2 regions of the Devosia yakushimensis genome follow, and region 2 is predicted to be linked to the other one. Evidence: riboswitches for the same ligand, from Rfam matches in the RefSeq annotation. Region 2 holds a riboswitch; the other holds the start of a gene.
The links. Region 2 has a riboswitch for cobalamin ahead of QQL79_RS00290 (LLM class flavin-dependent oxidoreductase). Riboswitches for the same ligand answer to the same signal wherever they lie in the genome.

Region 1 (7,915 bases), 1.6 Mb from region 2:
ACCAGTGCAGTCCGCACCGGGGCCGCTTCGACAACCGGGGCCGCCGCGACCGGCGCGCTCACCGCCACAGCATTGAGCTTGCCATCCGTGCCCTTGAGTGTCGATTTCTCGACATGGGTCGCCGAGCGCGAGCGCAGGTAATAGGTCGTCTTGAGCCCCGCCTTCCATGCCGAGCGATAGAGTTGATCCAGCGCCTTGCCCGAGGGGTTCGCGAGATAGAGGTTCAGCGATTGCGACTGGTCGATCCACTTCTGCCGGCGCGAGGCGGCATCGATCAGCCAGCGCGCATCCATTTCGAAGGCCGTCGCATAGATCGCCTTGAGATCGTCCGGCACCCGGTCGATCTGCCCCACCGAACCGTCGAAATATTTGAGGTCCGAGATCATCACCTCGTCCCACAGGCCCCGCGCCTTGAGATCGCGAACAAGCTGCGCATTCACCACGGTGAAATCGCCAGACATGTTCGATTTCACATAGAGGTTCTGATAGCCCGGCTCGATCGACTGGCTGACGCCGCAAATGTTGGAAATTGTTGCCGTTGGGGCGATGGCCATGGTGTTGGAATTGCGCATGCCCACGGTCTTGACGCGAGCCCGCAGCGTCTCCCAATCAAGCCGCTGGCTGCGGTCGATATTGATCTCGCTGCGCGTCTTGGCCAGCAATTCCTGGCTATCGATCGGCAATACGCCCTGGCTCCACAGTGAGCCCTGGAACGACGCATAAGCGCCGCGCTCTTCGGCCAGATCGGTCGAGGCCGAAATGGCGAAATAGCTGATGGCCTCCATAGAGATGTCGGCAAAATCGACGGCCGCATCCGAGGCATAGGCAATGCCCTGGGCCTGCAGTGCATCGGCAAAGCCCATCAGCCCCAGCCCTACCGGACGATGCCGCAGATTGGATTTCCGCGCCTCGGGGATGGTGTAGAAGTTGATATCCACCACATTGTCCAGCATGCGCATGGCGACATCGACTGTGCGCTTGAGCCGCACCAGATCGAGCTCATTCGGCCCGATATGAGCAAGCAGGTTGATCGAGCCGAGATTGCAAACCGCAACCTCGTCCTTGTTCGTATTGAGCGTGATTTCGGTGCAGAGATTGGACGAATGCACCACGCCGACATGCTGTTGCGGCGAGCGGATATTGCAGGGGTCCTTGAAGGTGATCCAGGGATGCCCCGTCTCGAACAGCATGGTCAGCATCTTGCGCCACAGATCGAGCGCCTTGACCGTACGATGCACCTTGAGCCCACCCGCGGCTGCCTTGGCTTCATAAGCCTCATAGGCCGTCTTGAAAGCCGGGCCATAAAGGTCGTGCAGGTCCGGCGCCTCATCGGGCGAGAACAGTGTCCAGTCGCCGCCTGCCTCGACGCGCTCCATGAACAGATCCGGCACCCAATTGGCCGTGTTCATGTCATGCGTGCGGCGGCGGTCGTCGCCGGTATTCTTGCGCAGGTCGAGGAATTCCTCGATGTCGACATGCCAGGTTTCAAGATACGCGCAGACTGCGCCCTTGCGCTTGCCGCCCTGATTGACGGCAATAGCGGTGTCATTGGCGACCTTGAGGAAGGGCACGACGCCCTGACTCTCGCCATTGGTGCCCTTGATGTGAGCGCCCAAGCCCCGCACGGGCGTCCAGTCATTGCCCAACCCGCCAGAATATTTGGCGAGCAGTGCATTGTCCTTCACCGCCTTGAAGATGCCGTCGAGGTCGTCGGCGACGGTGGTCAGGAAGCAGGACGATAGCTGCGGCCGCAGCGTGCCCGAATTGAACAGGGTCGGCGTCGAGGCCATGAAGTCGAAGCTCGACAGCAGGTCGTAAAACTCGATAGCCCGCGCCTCGCGGTCGATCTCGCGCACCGCCAGCCCCATGGCGACCCGCATGAAAAAGGCCTGCGGCAGCTCGAACACATTGCGCTGGACGTGCAAAAAGTAGCGGTCGTACAGCGTCTGTAGCCCCAGATACTGGAACTGGGTATCCCGCTCCGGCTTGATCGCGGCGGCGATGCGCTTGATATCGAAGCGCTGTAGTTCGGGGTCGATCAGCTCGGCGGCAATGCCCGTGCTCAGATAGTCCGGGAAATAGTCGGCATAACGCGTCGCCATATCGGCCTGCGTTGCCTGTTCGGGCCGCCCCGACACGTAGCTCAGGGCCTCGCGCCGCAGCTTATCGAGCAGCAGGCGGGCCGAGACATAGGCATAGTTCGGTTCGGTTTCGACCAGCGTGCGGGCAGCCAGGATCGGCGCCAGCGCCAGCTCGTCGAGGGAAATGCCGTCGTAGAGATTGCGGCGGGTTTCTTCCAGAATCGTTGCTGACGCAGTCCCTTCCAGGCCATCGCAAGCCTCGGCGATCACCGTCGCCAGCCGTGCCTCGTCCAACGGGACAAGAGCACCATCTGTCAACTTCATCCGCAACACGGCGGTTACCGTTTCAGGCACCTTTGCCGCGCCGCGGGCCCGGGCATGCTCTTCGCGATAAAGCACATAGGCTCGGGCCACCTTCTGGTGTTCGCCGCGCATCAGGGCCAGTTCCACCTGGTCCTGCACGTCTTCGATGTGGAAGACGCGGCCGTCCTTGGCGCGGCGGGTCAGGGCGGCGAAGACTTCGGCGGTGAGGCCTTCGACGATTTCATGTACGCGGCGCGAGGCGGCCGCCTTGTTGCCTTCGACAGCGAGGAAGGCCCTGGTCAGCGCCACGGCGATCTTGGATTGATCGAACGGCACGGTGCCGCCATTACGTTTGATGAGCGAATAGCCCGGCTCGGCGGTGGCGTGACCGGGCGCAGAAAAGGCCGGTGGCGCAAGGGTTTCGGAGCGGAGAAGCGTTTCAGTCTGTGACATTGGACCCCCATAGTCCTTAGCTGGATGGCGGGGGCGAATGGGCGCGCGCGGGTTCCGGATGTGCCGGCAAAGCTCCGCTGGCGACCAACCGGGACACCCCGCCCGTGGACGTTCTAACCTGTCGCGGCAGGTATCTGGCTGGCGTGCCAGGGCACGCTTTCACAGTTGCGGGGGCAGCGCCGGACTGGGGCCCAAGGCCCGCACCGGCTTCCCTATTATCACACGTCCTTGCGACCCGCGTGACCACGACACACCATATGTTGTGTTCCTCATCGTGATTCACGTCAAGGGCTTGTTTGGCGAGCTAATGCTAGCAGACTGTTAACATTGGGCTGGCATTTGGGCTGCTCCCGTGTAGCTTTTCGGCATGGCCAGCGAAAAACTCCAGACCTACCGCCGGAAACGCGATTTCTCCAAGACCACAGAGCCGGTCGGCGCGGGCAACGAGACCGGCAATCGATTTGTCGTGCACAAGCATTCGGCGTCCTCCGACCATTACGACCTGCGGCTCGAACTCGATGGCGTGCTCAAAAGCTGGGCGGTGCCCAAGGGCCCGTCGCTGAACCCGGCCGACAAGCGGCTGGCAGCGGCGACGGAAGACCATCCGCTCGACTATTTCGATTTCGAGGGCGTGATCCCCGAGGGTGAATATGGCGGCGGGCCCATGATCGTCTGGGATTGGGGTGTCTGGGCGCCGATGGGCGATCCGCATGCCGATCTGGAAAAGGGTAGTTTCAAGTTTCGCCTGGCTGGGGAGAAGCTCAATGGCGGCTGGATGCTGACCCGGCTCAAGGGCAAGCCCGAGGACAAGGGCCGGGACAATTGGCTGCTGTTCAAGGAACGCGACCCGGCAATGGATACCGAGGTCGATATTCTCAAGGAACGACCGGAAAGCGTCAAAAGCGGCCGGCGCATCGAGGAGCTGGTTGCGCCCCCTGCCCCCGTTAAACGGGTCAAAATCATGCCGGGCAAGGCAGCCGGGGCGATCAAGGGGCCGATGCCCGACAAGGTCGACCTGCAATTGGCCACGGCCGCCGAGGCACCGCCGAAGGATGCCAGCGGCTGGCTGCATGAGATCAAGTTCGACGGCTACCGGACATTGGCGTTCATCGAGGCCGGCAAGACACGGCTGATCACCCGCGGTGGCCTTGATTGGACCCGCCGCTATGGCGACCTGCCCGAGGCCTTTGCGGCGCTCGATTGCAAACAGGCGGTTATCGACGGCGAAATCGTCGTGCTGGATGACGATGGGATCAGCCGCTTCGGCAAGCTGCAGGATGCGCTTGCCGAAGGGGCCAGCCACAAGCTGGTCTTTTATGCCTTCGACCTGCTCTATCTCGACGGTTGGGACCTGCGCGGCGTCGAACTCACCAAGCGCAAGACGCTACTGGCGCAGCTCCTGGCGGGGCATATCAATGCTCGCTCTGCCCTGCATTACAGCGATCATATGGAGGGCGATGCCGGCCCGCTTTACGGCCTGGCATCGGAGAAGGGTCTTGAGGGTATCGTCGCCAAGCGCGCCAAGGGCACCTATCAAGGGGGCCGTTCCCCGGGGTGGCTCAAGGTCAAGGCGCTCAAGACGGGCGATTTCGTCATCGCCGGCTACACCGATTCCGAAGATGCAGGCGGCATTGGCGCTCTGGGCCTGGCCGAATGGGTCGATGGCGAATTGCATTATCGCGGCAAGGTCGGCACGGGGTTTGACGCGAGCACCATGCGTGCGCTGCTCAAGCGGCTCGCGCCCATGCGCATTGCCGACAAGCTGGATGGCGCGCCACCCGATGTGCTGCCCGTGCGCCCTACCCTCACGGCACGCATTCAATATGCCACGATGACCACCGATGGCCTGCTGCGCCATTCGGTGTTCAAGGGACTGCGCGAGGTGGAGCTGACAACGCCGGCAACCCAGCCCCGCAAGCGCATTATCTCGGATGCCGACCTAGCCGGCATCTGGGTGACCAACCCGACGCGGCGGCTATTCGGCAAATCCGGCCCGACCAAGCTTGATATCGCAGTCTATTACGCCGCCGTGGGCGACTACATGCTGCCCCACCTGTTCAACCGGCCGGTGTCGCTGTTCCGCTGCCCCAGCGGCAGCACCAAGGATTGCTTCTTCCAGCGCCACGCCTTTACCGGCATGCCCCCGACCATAAAGGTGTTCGAGACCAAGAATTCGGATGACGAGACGCGAACCTATATCTCGGTCGAGGACGCCAAGGGCTATCTGGCGCTGGCGCAGTTCGGTGTGGTCGAATTCCACGTCTGGGGCACCCATGAACGCCATCTGGACAAGCCTGACCGGGTGATTTTCGACCTCGACCCCGGTGAGGGCGTGGAATGGCGCGACGTGGTCAATGCGGCGGTGCATCTGCGGGGCGAGCTGGAGGGCATGGGGCTCGCTCCCTTCGTCAAGACCTCGGGCGGGCGCGGCGTGCATATCGTCGTGCCGATCAAGCAAAAGCTGGGCTGGAAACAGGTGCACCAGGCATCTTCGGCCATTGCCAGCCGGCTGGCGGCGACGGGGCGCGATACATTCGTCACCCTGATGGGTGCCGAGAACCGCAAGGGCCGCATCTTCATCGATTTCTATCGCAATGCGCGTAGCGCCACGGCTGTCGCCGCCTATTCCTTGCGGGCGCGGCCCCATCTGCCAGCATCAACGCCAATTGATTGGCGGGATCTGGAGTCCATCGACTCTCCGCTGGACCTCAATTATTCTTCACTTCCGGGTCTATTAACCACGTCAGGCGACCCCTGGGCCGAAATTAACGAGTCCGCACGGGATTTGCCCGCATGATTTCTTGTGGTGAGGAAGTAGTTCGCGCGTAGGAGGCAAGAATGGCCGCGAGAGCAAGTTGGAAGGGCCAGCTTCGGCTGAGCCTGGTGAGCTGTCAGGTAAAGCTGTTTCCGGCGACCAGCGCCTCGGAGCGCATCAGCTTCAACCAATTGCACAAGGACACGCATAACCGCATCAACATGAAGGCGGTGGACCCCGAATTGGGTCTGGTCGAGCGGAGCGACCTGGTGCGCGGCTACGAATACGAGCCCAAGCAATATATCATCATCGATGATGCCGATCTCGACGCCGTGCGCATCGAATCCAACCACACGATGAACATCGAGGCCTTTGTCGATGCCGGCGAGGTGGACGTGCTCTATCAGGACACGCCCTATTACCTGGCGCCCGACGGGGCCATGGCCGAGGAAACCTTTATCGTGCTGCGCGAAGCGCTACGCAAAAGCGGCAAGGTCGCGATTGCGCGGCTGGTGCTGACCAGTCGCGAGCGCGTGGTGACCATTGGCGCCCGCGAAACCGGCATGTTCGTGACCACGCTGCGCAACCCGAACGAAGTGCGCGGCACTGCCGAATATTTCGACAATATTCCCGTCGGCAAGCCGGACCAGGAAATGCTCGATCTGGCGCAAAAGCTGATCGAGCAGAAGGTGACGACCTTCAATCCCAAGGATTACGAGGACCGCTATGAGCAGGCGCTGATGGCCATGATCCGCGAGAAGCTCAAGGGCCACAATCCGATCATTGCGGCGGCGCCCGAACGGGGTAATGTCATCAACCTGATGGATGCGCTCAAGGCCAGCCTTGGCGAAGCCAAGCCGGCCGCCAAGAGCAAGCCCAAGGCGGTCCCCAAGGAATCGCCGGTCAAGGCATCGCTGAAGGCGGCGCTGGAAGCGTCCAAGGCTGCGGCACCAAAGGCGGCACCGAAGAAGAAGGCCTAAATCATGCAATTGCGCGGGGAGAGCTTTGGCGTCGTCGGCGCCCTGCAGGCCTTCCCGCTGCGCCTTGCCGCCAGACGTGTCGAAAGCCATGGCGGACGGCTGCACCGCAATGTGACCCGCGCGACAACCTGCGTCGTTTTCGGCCGCACGCTGCTCGCGCGGCAGGACGAAGCCGAAATCGAACGCCGGGTTGGGGGCGTGCCGCCCAATGCCCGAGCCCTCAGCGAAAATGGGTTTCTGCGCCTGCTGGGCTCACTGCCCCCGGTTCCCGCCGCTAATATCAGCCGGCAATCGATACTCGAGCAATCGGGATTGGCGGGGCCGGTTTTTGACATGCTGGCGCTGTTCGACGCTTTCGAACATCATGCCGAGCCATTCTCGTTTCGCGATGTGATCCTTGCCAAGAAATATGCCGGCCTATTGGCAAGCGGCGCGGCATGGAGCGCGGTGGCGCGATCGGTGCACCAGATCGGGCCGGTGGGCTCGCTGACGGCCCTCACGCTGCATCCGGCGGGGACGGAGAAGATCGTCAGCCTCGACGCTCATTCCTTTGCCGAGCTGGATGGGCAGCGTCTTCTCGCCCTGCCCGAAGGCGATGACGAGGCGGAGGACTATTTTGGGCTGGCGGAGACCGCCGAGGCGGCGGGCCTGCTGGCGGAGGCCGCCACGCTCTATGCCCATTGCTCCTCCATCGACCCCAGCGACGCCACGGCGCCGTTCAATCTGGGCAATTGCCTGCGTGCGCTCAACCATGCCGAGGAGGCCGCATTGGCCTATGCGACGGCGCTCAAGCGCGATCCCGGCTTTGTCGAGGCCTGGTTCAACTATGGCGGCCTGCTGCGCGACGCGGGCAAGCTCAAGGCGGCGCGCCAGCATCTGACCAAGGCGGTCGAGCTCGATCCGGATTATGCTGACGCGGTCTATAATCTGGCGGCGATTGCCTATGATGGGGATGACCTGGCGGCGGCGCGGCAATATTGGCGGCGCTATCTCGAACTCGATGCCACCTCGGATTGGGCCAAACGGGCGCGGGCCGGCATAGTGGTGGCGGATCAACACTTACGGAAATCGGCGGGCTAGATGGCAACGGACTTTCTCTTTGACGGGCCGGAAGATGCCCGGATCACGCTGCTCCTCGCCCATGGGGCCGGGGCGCCGATGGATTCCCCGTGGATGGCGAATGCGGCCGCATTATTGGCTGCCCGGGGCCTGCGCGTTGCGCGCTTCGAATTTGGCTATATGGCCAGCCGCCGCACTGAAGCGGGCAGCAAGCCGCCGCCCCGCGCCGAGAAGGTGATGCCGGAATTCATCGCGGCCGTGGACGATCTCGGCCCGACCAATGG
Region 2 (7,915 bases):
TTGCGTCAACGGCCATCGCATCGGGAGGATGGAGCATGAAACGCGTTGTCATCACCGTCGTCATAATCGCGCTGGCCCTGGGGCTTGGCGGGTTCGGCATCTGGGTGGGCAATCTGCCGCCCGGCTCGACGGCCGCTCCCATGCCGGTGCCCGCTACCGAAACCGCCGCGACACTCCAGGCCCTGGCGCCCCGCAACGAGCGGCCGGTCATCGCCATTATCGGCCTCAACGACGCGACCGAGACCACCGATTACCTGATGCCTGCCGGCATATTGCGCCGCGCCGATATTGCCGATGTGCAGCTCCTGGCCACCGAGGAGGGGCCGGTCAGCCTTTATCCGGCGCTCAGCGTCCTGCCCGACGCCACCATTGCCGCTTTCGACGCCGCCCATCCGCAGGGGGCCGATTATGTCATCGTGCCGGCCATGAGCCGGGATGATGATCCGGCCGTCATGGCCTGGCTGCGCGAGCAGGCGGATAAGGGCAGTACGATCATCAGCGTCTGTGCCGGCGCCAAGGTGGCCGCCGCTGCCGGACTACTCGAGGGCCGGCGCGGCACGACGCACTGGTTCTACCTCAAGGAGCTGCTGGGCGAGCATCCGGGCATCCATTACGTCGCCGACCGGCGCTTTGTGGTCGATGGCCGCATTGCCAGCACCACCGGCATCAGCGCTTCCATCCCCATGGCGCTCACCCTGATCGAGGCGATCGCCGGCCGCGCCAGGGCTGAGCAAGTGGCGGATGAAATCGGGGTGGGCCAATGGGACGCCAGCCATGACAGCAGCGCTTTCCGCCTCACCCGGCCCTTCGTTACCGCCGTCATGGGCAATGTGCTGGCCTTCTGGCAGCGCGAGGAGATCGATCTGGCGCTGACGCCCGATTTCGATGCCGTGTCGCTGGCGCTGGTCGCCGATGCCTGGTCGCGCACCTATCGCTCCCGCGCCCTGACCAGTGCCCCGGATGCCGAGCCAATCGCCGACCGCGACGGCATCCGCATCCTGCCCGACCGCATCGGGGCGGCGGGCGCCGCCATCGCCCCACCGGGCCTCACCAAACCCGCCGCAGCGCTCGATGCGACATTGGCCGAAATCGCCGGCCGCTATGGCGGGCCCACGGCCAATGTGGTGGCCATGCAGCTCGAATATCCGGCCAAGGCACTTTGATTGATGCGCCTGGTCCATAAGCGCATGCGAAAAATGGCGGCTAATCTCCGGGCCGGGCGGGCGCTATAACAGGTCTTTGTCAGCGGCGGAGAGCCGCCAAGGAGCCTGGTCATGAAGATTACCCGCGCGGGCGCGACGCCATCCAATAAAGGACCGGCCGATTGGTTTACCGGAGCCGTGCGCATCGATCCGCTCTTCCAAACCGAGCCAGGCCGCACCCAGGGCGCCTCGGTCACCTTCGAGCCCGGCGCGCGAACGGCATGGCATACCCATCCGCTCGGGCAGACGCTGATCGTCACCGCCGGCGCGGGCTGGGTGCAGCGCGAGGGCGGACCGGTCGAGGACATTACGCCGGGCGATGTCGTCTGGTTCGAGCCCGGCGAAAAGCACTGGCATGGCGCCCGCGCCACAACCGGCATGAGCCATATCGCCATCCAGGAAGCGCTCGATGGCAAGGTGGTGGAATGGCTGGAACAGGTCGCCGACGAGGACTATCGGGGAAACTGAAGCCTCTTGCGCCGCCCGGCCCCTTGGCGCCCTTGCCCTCGCCTCGTCGCCGTGCCATTGAGAGGACAGCTTTGGTTCCGCCAATGATGCGCGGATTAAAAGGGAACACGGTGCGGATTACCCATCAGGGGCCAATACCGTGGCTGCCCTCGCAACTGTAAGCGGCAAGCCTTTCGCAGACACGCCACTGGATCGAACCGATCCGGGAAGGCAGCGAAAGACATCCGAGCCGCGAGCCAGGAGACCTGCCCAAGCGCAAGACCATGAAGCTGGGCGAGGTGTCCCGGCAGGGGGCAGGGAATGAACACGCCACAATACCGGGCGGGAGTACAGGTCTTTGCATCCTCGCATGAGGATCAAAGGCTCGATGCATCCTGATTTTACTCAATATTTTGCGCCGCTAGGGGTGCTGGACCTGACATCACCCACGGTGTCATCCCGGCGAAGGCCGGAATCCATGTCCGCATCTATCCCCGACCACCGGGGCAGGTGGATGGTCCGCAGCATGGATCCCGGCCTTCGCCGGGATGACACCGCGCATCTAAACACCCCCAGAGCAAACGCTTTGGCCACACCGGCCTCCACCCAACCATGAGAGTGGATATTGCCGGGTTCACCCGCGGCGCCAAGGCGCTTGATCATCAGGCCGTGCTGGGCTTTTGCGCGCGCATGGACCGATTGGGCTATGATGGTATCTGGTTCAACGAGTTCCACTTCCAGCAGCCGCCCGATCCCTATCCCTCGACGCTCCTGCTGGCCGCGAGCATTTTTGCGCGCACCGAACGCCTGCGGGTCGGCACCTCCATCGTGGTCCTGCCGCTCTATCATCCCTTCCTGCTCGCCGAGCAGGTGGCGCAGCTCCATTTCCAGAGCGGCGGCCGGTTCGATTTCGGCATCGGGCGGGGCACGTTTCCCACCACCTTGCAGGCACTGGGCATTGAGCCGGCGCATTCGCGCGCATTGTTCGAGCAATCCTTCGCGCTGATGCAGGCAGCCTGGCATGGCGCCACGCTGGCGCCGGCCGATGGCATCTGGCCCGCCTCGGATCATGCGGTGGGACCGCTGCTGGCGCCGGGCGAGCGGATACCGGTCTATGTGGCGGGCTCGACGCCGGAAACCATGGCGCTCTGCGTCACCCATGGCCTGCCCTTGCTCTTGAGCCTTGAGCCCTCCGAAGTCCGGCAATTGGGCGTTTATGATGCCCTCACGGGCAATGTTTCCGGCCGCTATCCCGCCGATTTCTCGATTTCGCGCTATGTCACCATTGCGGCGGATAGAGCCGCTGCGCTGGAGGCCGTCGATGGCCTGCTGCCCCGGCTCTATGACCGCCGCCTTCGCTATGCCAAGGCGCAGAACCGGCCGCTCGAGACCATCAGGCCCATTGATCGCGACGCCTTTCTCAACCAGCAGATGATCTCAGGCAGTCCCCAGGATTGCTTCGAGCAACTCACCGCCCTGCGGCAGGCCACCGGCATCGACAGCATCAGGCTGATCTTCAATTGCAATGGCGAGATTGCCGACGACGAGGCCGAGGCCATGGCGAGCCTGTTCGGCCGCGAGGTTCTGCCCGCGCTGCAAGCCCTTCCCGAGATTTCATTCCAACCCGAGGCCGTTTCATGACTCTGCATGGTTTTTCCCGCTCCATCTTTTTGTCCGGTGTCGCCGCGCTGGCGCTGGCAATGCCTGTCCTGGCCCAGGATGGGCTCTATCCGCTGACCGATGACAATTGCGGGGTCTCTACGGTCTATGACGCGGCGCCGCAGCGCGCGGTGACGCTTTCCAACAATGCCACCGAATTGATGCTGGCCCTTGGCCTCGAAGAGCAGATGGCCGGCACGTCCTACATGGCCAATCTCACCATCAGTCCCGCCTATGCCCAGGCCTATGCTGGTATTCCGATCCTCTCCCCGCTGGTCGCCACCACCGAGCAGCTGATCGATGCCGAGGCCGATTTCGTCTATGCCGGCTATCCCGATGGCTTCAGCGAATCCCGCCATACCCGCGACCAATTGCACGATCTGGGCATGAAGACGCGGCTCAATGTGGAGGGCTGCAATCTGGGCGCCTTCGGCTTCCCGCAGCTGTTTGACGAAATCCGCTCCGTGGCCGGCATTTTCGGCGTGGCTGACCGGGGCGAGGTGCTGATCGACGCTCTCTCTGTCCGTCTCGATGCGGTCCGGATCGCCTTGGGCGATGCCCCGTCCATTCCGGTCTTTATCTATAATGGCGGAGACAGCGCGCCCAATGCCGTGCTGGGCAATACGCTGCTGTCACAGGCCGTGGCCGCGGCGGGTGGCGAGAATATCTTTGCCGATGTGGCCAATCGCTATGGCGCGGTGAGCTGGGAACAGGTGGCCGAGCGCGAGCCCGAATATATCGTGGTCTTCTATTCCGGTACGGCCGGGGGCCAGGCGGTCGCCGATCCCGACAAGGAACTGGGGCAGGCCCGCATCGATATTCTCAAGGCCACGCCCGCCATTGCCAATGTGCCGGCTGTGCTCAATGACCGCTTTATCCTGGTCAATTCGGTGCAGGGCCAGCCCGGTCCCAGCACGGTGGATGCCGTCGAAAGCATGGCCCGGGCCTTCCACCCGGAAGCCTTTGGCCAATAGGCGAACCATGATGCACCACCGCTCAGACATGGTCGCAAGCCCAAACCAGAGCAGGTTGCTGGGCGTGCTGCGCTCCACCCGGGCCGAGCATGAGGGCGCGGTCGTGCCCGCTCCCTCTGTCCCGGAGGAGCGGCGCTCGCTGCTGTCCTATGGCCTTGCCATGGTGCTGCTGGCATGTCTGTTGCTCGTGCTTATGCTGGCCGGCTTGATGCTTGGTTCGGTCCAGGTGCCGGCTCAGACCGCGCTCGGCGTCATCGTCAATGCCGTGGCGGGCACCGAGATTGTTCCCGCCACCTGGCGCGGCGTCTATGAAACCATCATCATCGAAACACGGGTGCCGCGCGTGATCCTCGCCGCCGTGGTGGGGGCGACCCTGGCGGCAACCGGCATGACCATCCAGGCCATTGTCCGCAATCCCCTGGCCGGTCCCAGCATTCTGGGCGTGTCCTCGGGCGCGGCCACCGGGGCGGTGATCGTCATGCGCTGGGGCCTCATCAGCCTTGGCGCCTTCACCCTTTATTTTTCGGCCTTTGCCGGGGCGCTGGCGACGCTCATCATCGTCTTCTGGGTGGCGCGCAGCGGTGGGCAGATGACCCCGACGCGGCTGGTGCTGGCCGGCATCGCCATGAGTTCGGTCTTGAGTGCGCTCACCAGTCTTTTGGTCCTCACCTCGCCCGATCCGCAATTGGCGGCGCGGGTGCTGTTCTGGACGCTGGGTGGGTTCGGGTCGGCGCAGTGGAAGCTCTTGCCCCTGCCCATTGCGGCACTGGTCATCGGCCTGGGGCTGATGCTGGTCCAGGCGCGGCGGCTCAATCTGTTGATGGCGGGCGATGAAAGCGCGGCGGCTTTGGGGCTCAATATCAACCGCTTCCGCCAGGTCATGTTCGTGCTCACCGCGGCGCTGACCGGGGTCATGGTGGCGGTCTCGGGCGTCATCGGCTTTGTCGGGCTGATCGTGCCTCATATCGTGCGGTTCCTGGTCGGGGCCGACCATCGCCGGGCCTTGCCAGCCGTGGCGCTGGTCGGTGCCAGCTTTACCGTCGGCGCCGATCTCGTCGCCCGCACGCTGATCTCGCCGCTCGAATTGCCGGTCGGCATCGTCACCGCCCTGGTCGGCGGTCCCTTCTTCATCTGGCTGTTGCGCCGCGATGCCAAAACCGGGGAGCGCCCGGCATGAGCATCGAGCCCGGCAGCCTGCACCTGAGCAATGTCAGTTTCGCCGTGGGAGAGCGCCTCCTTGTGCGCGATATCTCGCTGGATGTCGCGCCGGGCGAGATGATCGGCCTGCTCGGTCCCAATGGCGCCGGCAAATCCTCCCTGCTGCGCACCATCTACCGCACCAATCGGCCCAGTTCGGGCACGGTGCTGGTCAATGGCAGGAATGTCTGGCAGCAATCGGCAAGCTGGGCCGCCCGTCATGTCGGCGCGGTGCTGCAGGACATGCCGGCCGATTTCCCCCTCACCGTGCGCGACGTCGTCGCCATGGGCCGTTCGGCCCACAAAAAACTGCTCGAAGGCGATAGCGCGCATGATCGGGCGCTGATCGAGGCGGCGCTCGAATTGCTGCAATTGGTGCCCTTGCACGGGCGGCTGTTCCGCACCCTTTCGGGCGGCGAGCGCCAGCGGGTCCTGGTCGCCCGGGCACTGGTGCAGCAACCCGCCGTCCTGGTGCTGGACGAACCCACCAACCATCTCGATATCCATCACCAGCTGCAATTGCTGCGCTTCGTGCAGAGCCTGGGCATCACCGTGATCGCCGCTTTGCACGATCTCAACCTCGCCGCCATGTTCTGCGACCGGCTCTGCCTGCTCCATCACGGCGAGATGGAAGCGCTGGGCACGCCCGAAGAGGTATTGACCACCGACAACCTCGCCCGCGTCTTCCGGGTCGAAGCAACGCTGACGCGCAATCCGCGCACCAATAGCGTCTGGGTCATGCCGGCCTGAATTCGCCAGTCTGCATCCTTGCGACCAAATGGGGCTTGCTGTAGCCTTGTTGGGCACGCCGATGCTAACAGTCTGTGCACATTTCTTCCCTCATTGCGCATAGAGGAACCCATGCCCCGAGTCACTTCTCACCGAAACCAAATGTGGAATTCTGAGAAGTTGAAGGTTCATGCGCACTTTGAATCTGGGCATTCTGGCCCATGTGGATGCTGGCAAGACCAGCCTGACTGAACGGCTGCTTTTTGCCGCTGGCGTCATTCCCAAACTCGGCAGCGTCGATGCCGGCAATACCCAAACCGACACGCTTGAGCTCGAGCGGCAGCGGGGGATAACCATCCGGTCCGCCGTGGTGTCCTTTGCCATTGGCGGCGCAAACGTCAATCTCATCGATACCCCCGGCCACCCCGATTTCATCGCCGAAGTCGAGCGGACGCTGGGTGTGCTCGATGCCGCGGTGGTCGTGGTTTCGGCCGTCGAAGGCGTGCAGGCGCAAACGCGCGTGCTGGTGCGAGCCCTGCAAAGGCTGGGCGTACCCTTCGTCTTTTTCCTCAACAAGGTCGACCGCCTTGGCGCGAATTATGCCAATACGATCAAAGCCTTGCGCGAGCAATTGCCGGTCCGTCCGCTGGCCATGTCCAGCGTCACCGAGGCCGGCAGCAAGTCGGCAATGGTCGCCGCGCTCGATCCGGCGGATGACCCGTTCCGCGCTCTCCTGCGCGAGGCCCTGGCCGAGAATGACGAAGCGCTGCTCGAAGACTATCTCCTGGCGCCCGAGCGGCTGACTGTCCAGCGGATGCACCAGGCGCTGGCCGGGCAGGTCGGGCGGGGATTACTGCATCCCGCCTTTGCCGGCTCGGCCGCCACCGGGGTGGGTCTCTCCACCCTCATGGAGGCCATCGAGACCCTGCTGCCGGCGCAGGAGGCCGATCCCGACGGTCCCGTTGCTGGCCGCATCTTCAAGATCGAACGCGGCTGGGGCGGCGAGAAACAGGCCTATCTGGCGCTGACCTCGGGCACGATCGCGCTGCGTCACATGCTCGACCTGCCCCAGGGAGAAGCCCGGATTACCGGCATAAAAGTCTTCGAGGCCGGCAAGCTCATGCCGGCAACCACGCTCAAGGCCGGCCAGATCGGACGGATCAGCGGGCTGGGCGATGCCGTTATCGGCGATCTGGTCGGGGCGGGGGCCGGGCATGACGAGCGGGTGCATTTCGCGCCACCGACGCTGGAGGCCCGGGTATTGCCGTGCCACAAGGCGGACAATGCCGCGCTCTGGACAGCGCTCAGCCAATTGGCCGAGCAGGATCCGCTGATCAACCTGCGGCATGACGAGGAGGCCGGCGAGATCTTCGTTTCGCTCTATGGCGAGGTGCAGAAGGAAGTTATCCAATCCACGCTGGCGCTGGATTTCGGGCTCGAGGTGGTGTTCCTCGAAAGCACGGTGATCTGCGTCGAACGGGTCCTGGGCATGGGCGAAGGGCTCGATGAAGTGTTCAGGGGCGGCAATCCTTTCGTCGCCACGGTCGGCCTGCGCGTCGAGCCGCGACCGGCGGGAACGGGCAATAGTTTTGTCCTTGATGTCAGCCTGGGCCTGATGCCGACTGGGTTTTATCGCGCCATCGAGGAAACGGTGCATGAGGTGCTCAGGCAGGGGGTCTCCGGCTGGCAGGTCATCGATTGCCATGT

Region 1: it holds a riboswitch for cobalamin, as region 2 does, so the genes downstream of both, QQL79_RS08165 (ribonucleoside-diphosphate reductase subunit alpha) here and QQL79_RS00290 (LLM class flavin-dependent oxidoreductase) in region 2, are expected to answer to the same signal.

What each region holds. Positions count from the first base shown of each region.
Region 1 covers NZ_BSNG01000001.1:1,667,411-1,675,325, forward strand. Annotated here, with positions in the region: gene QQL79_RS08165 (ribonucleoside-diphosphate reductase subunit alpha) at 1-2,837, opposite strand, end outside; cobalamin riboswitch at 2,946-3,100, opposite strand; gene ligD (DNA ligase D) at 3,205-5,634, shown strand; gene ku (non-homologous end joining protein Ku) at 5,676-6,572, shown strand; gene QQL79_RS08180 (tetratricopeptide repeat protein) at 6,576-7,652, shown strand; gene QQL79_RS08185 (alpha/beta hydrolase family protein) at 7,653-7,915, shown strand, end outside.
Region 2 covers NZ_BSNG01000001.1:64,546-72,460, forward strand. Annotated here, with positions in the region: gene QQL79_RS00280 (DJ-1/PfpI family protein) at 36-1,163, shown strand; gene QQL79_RS00285 ((R)-mandelonitrile lyase) at 1,275-1,670, shown strand; cobalamin riboswitch at 1,726-1,937, shown strand; gene QQL79_RS00290 (LLM class flavin-dependent oxidoreductase) at 2,262-3,290, shown strand; gene QQL79_RS00295 (ABC transporter substrate-binding protein) at 3,287-4,282, shown strand; gene QQL79_RS00300 (FecCD family ABC transporter permease) at 4,347-5,459, shown strand; gene QQL79_RS00305 (ABC transporter ATP-binding protein) at 5,456-6,229, shown strand; gene QQL79_RS00310 (elongation factor G) at 6,399-7,915, shown strand, end outside.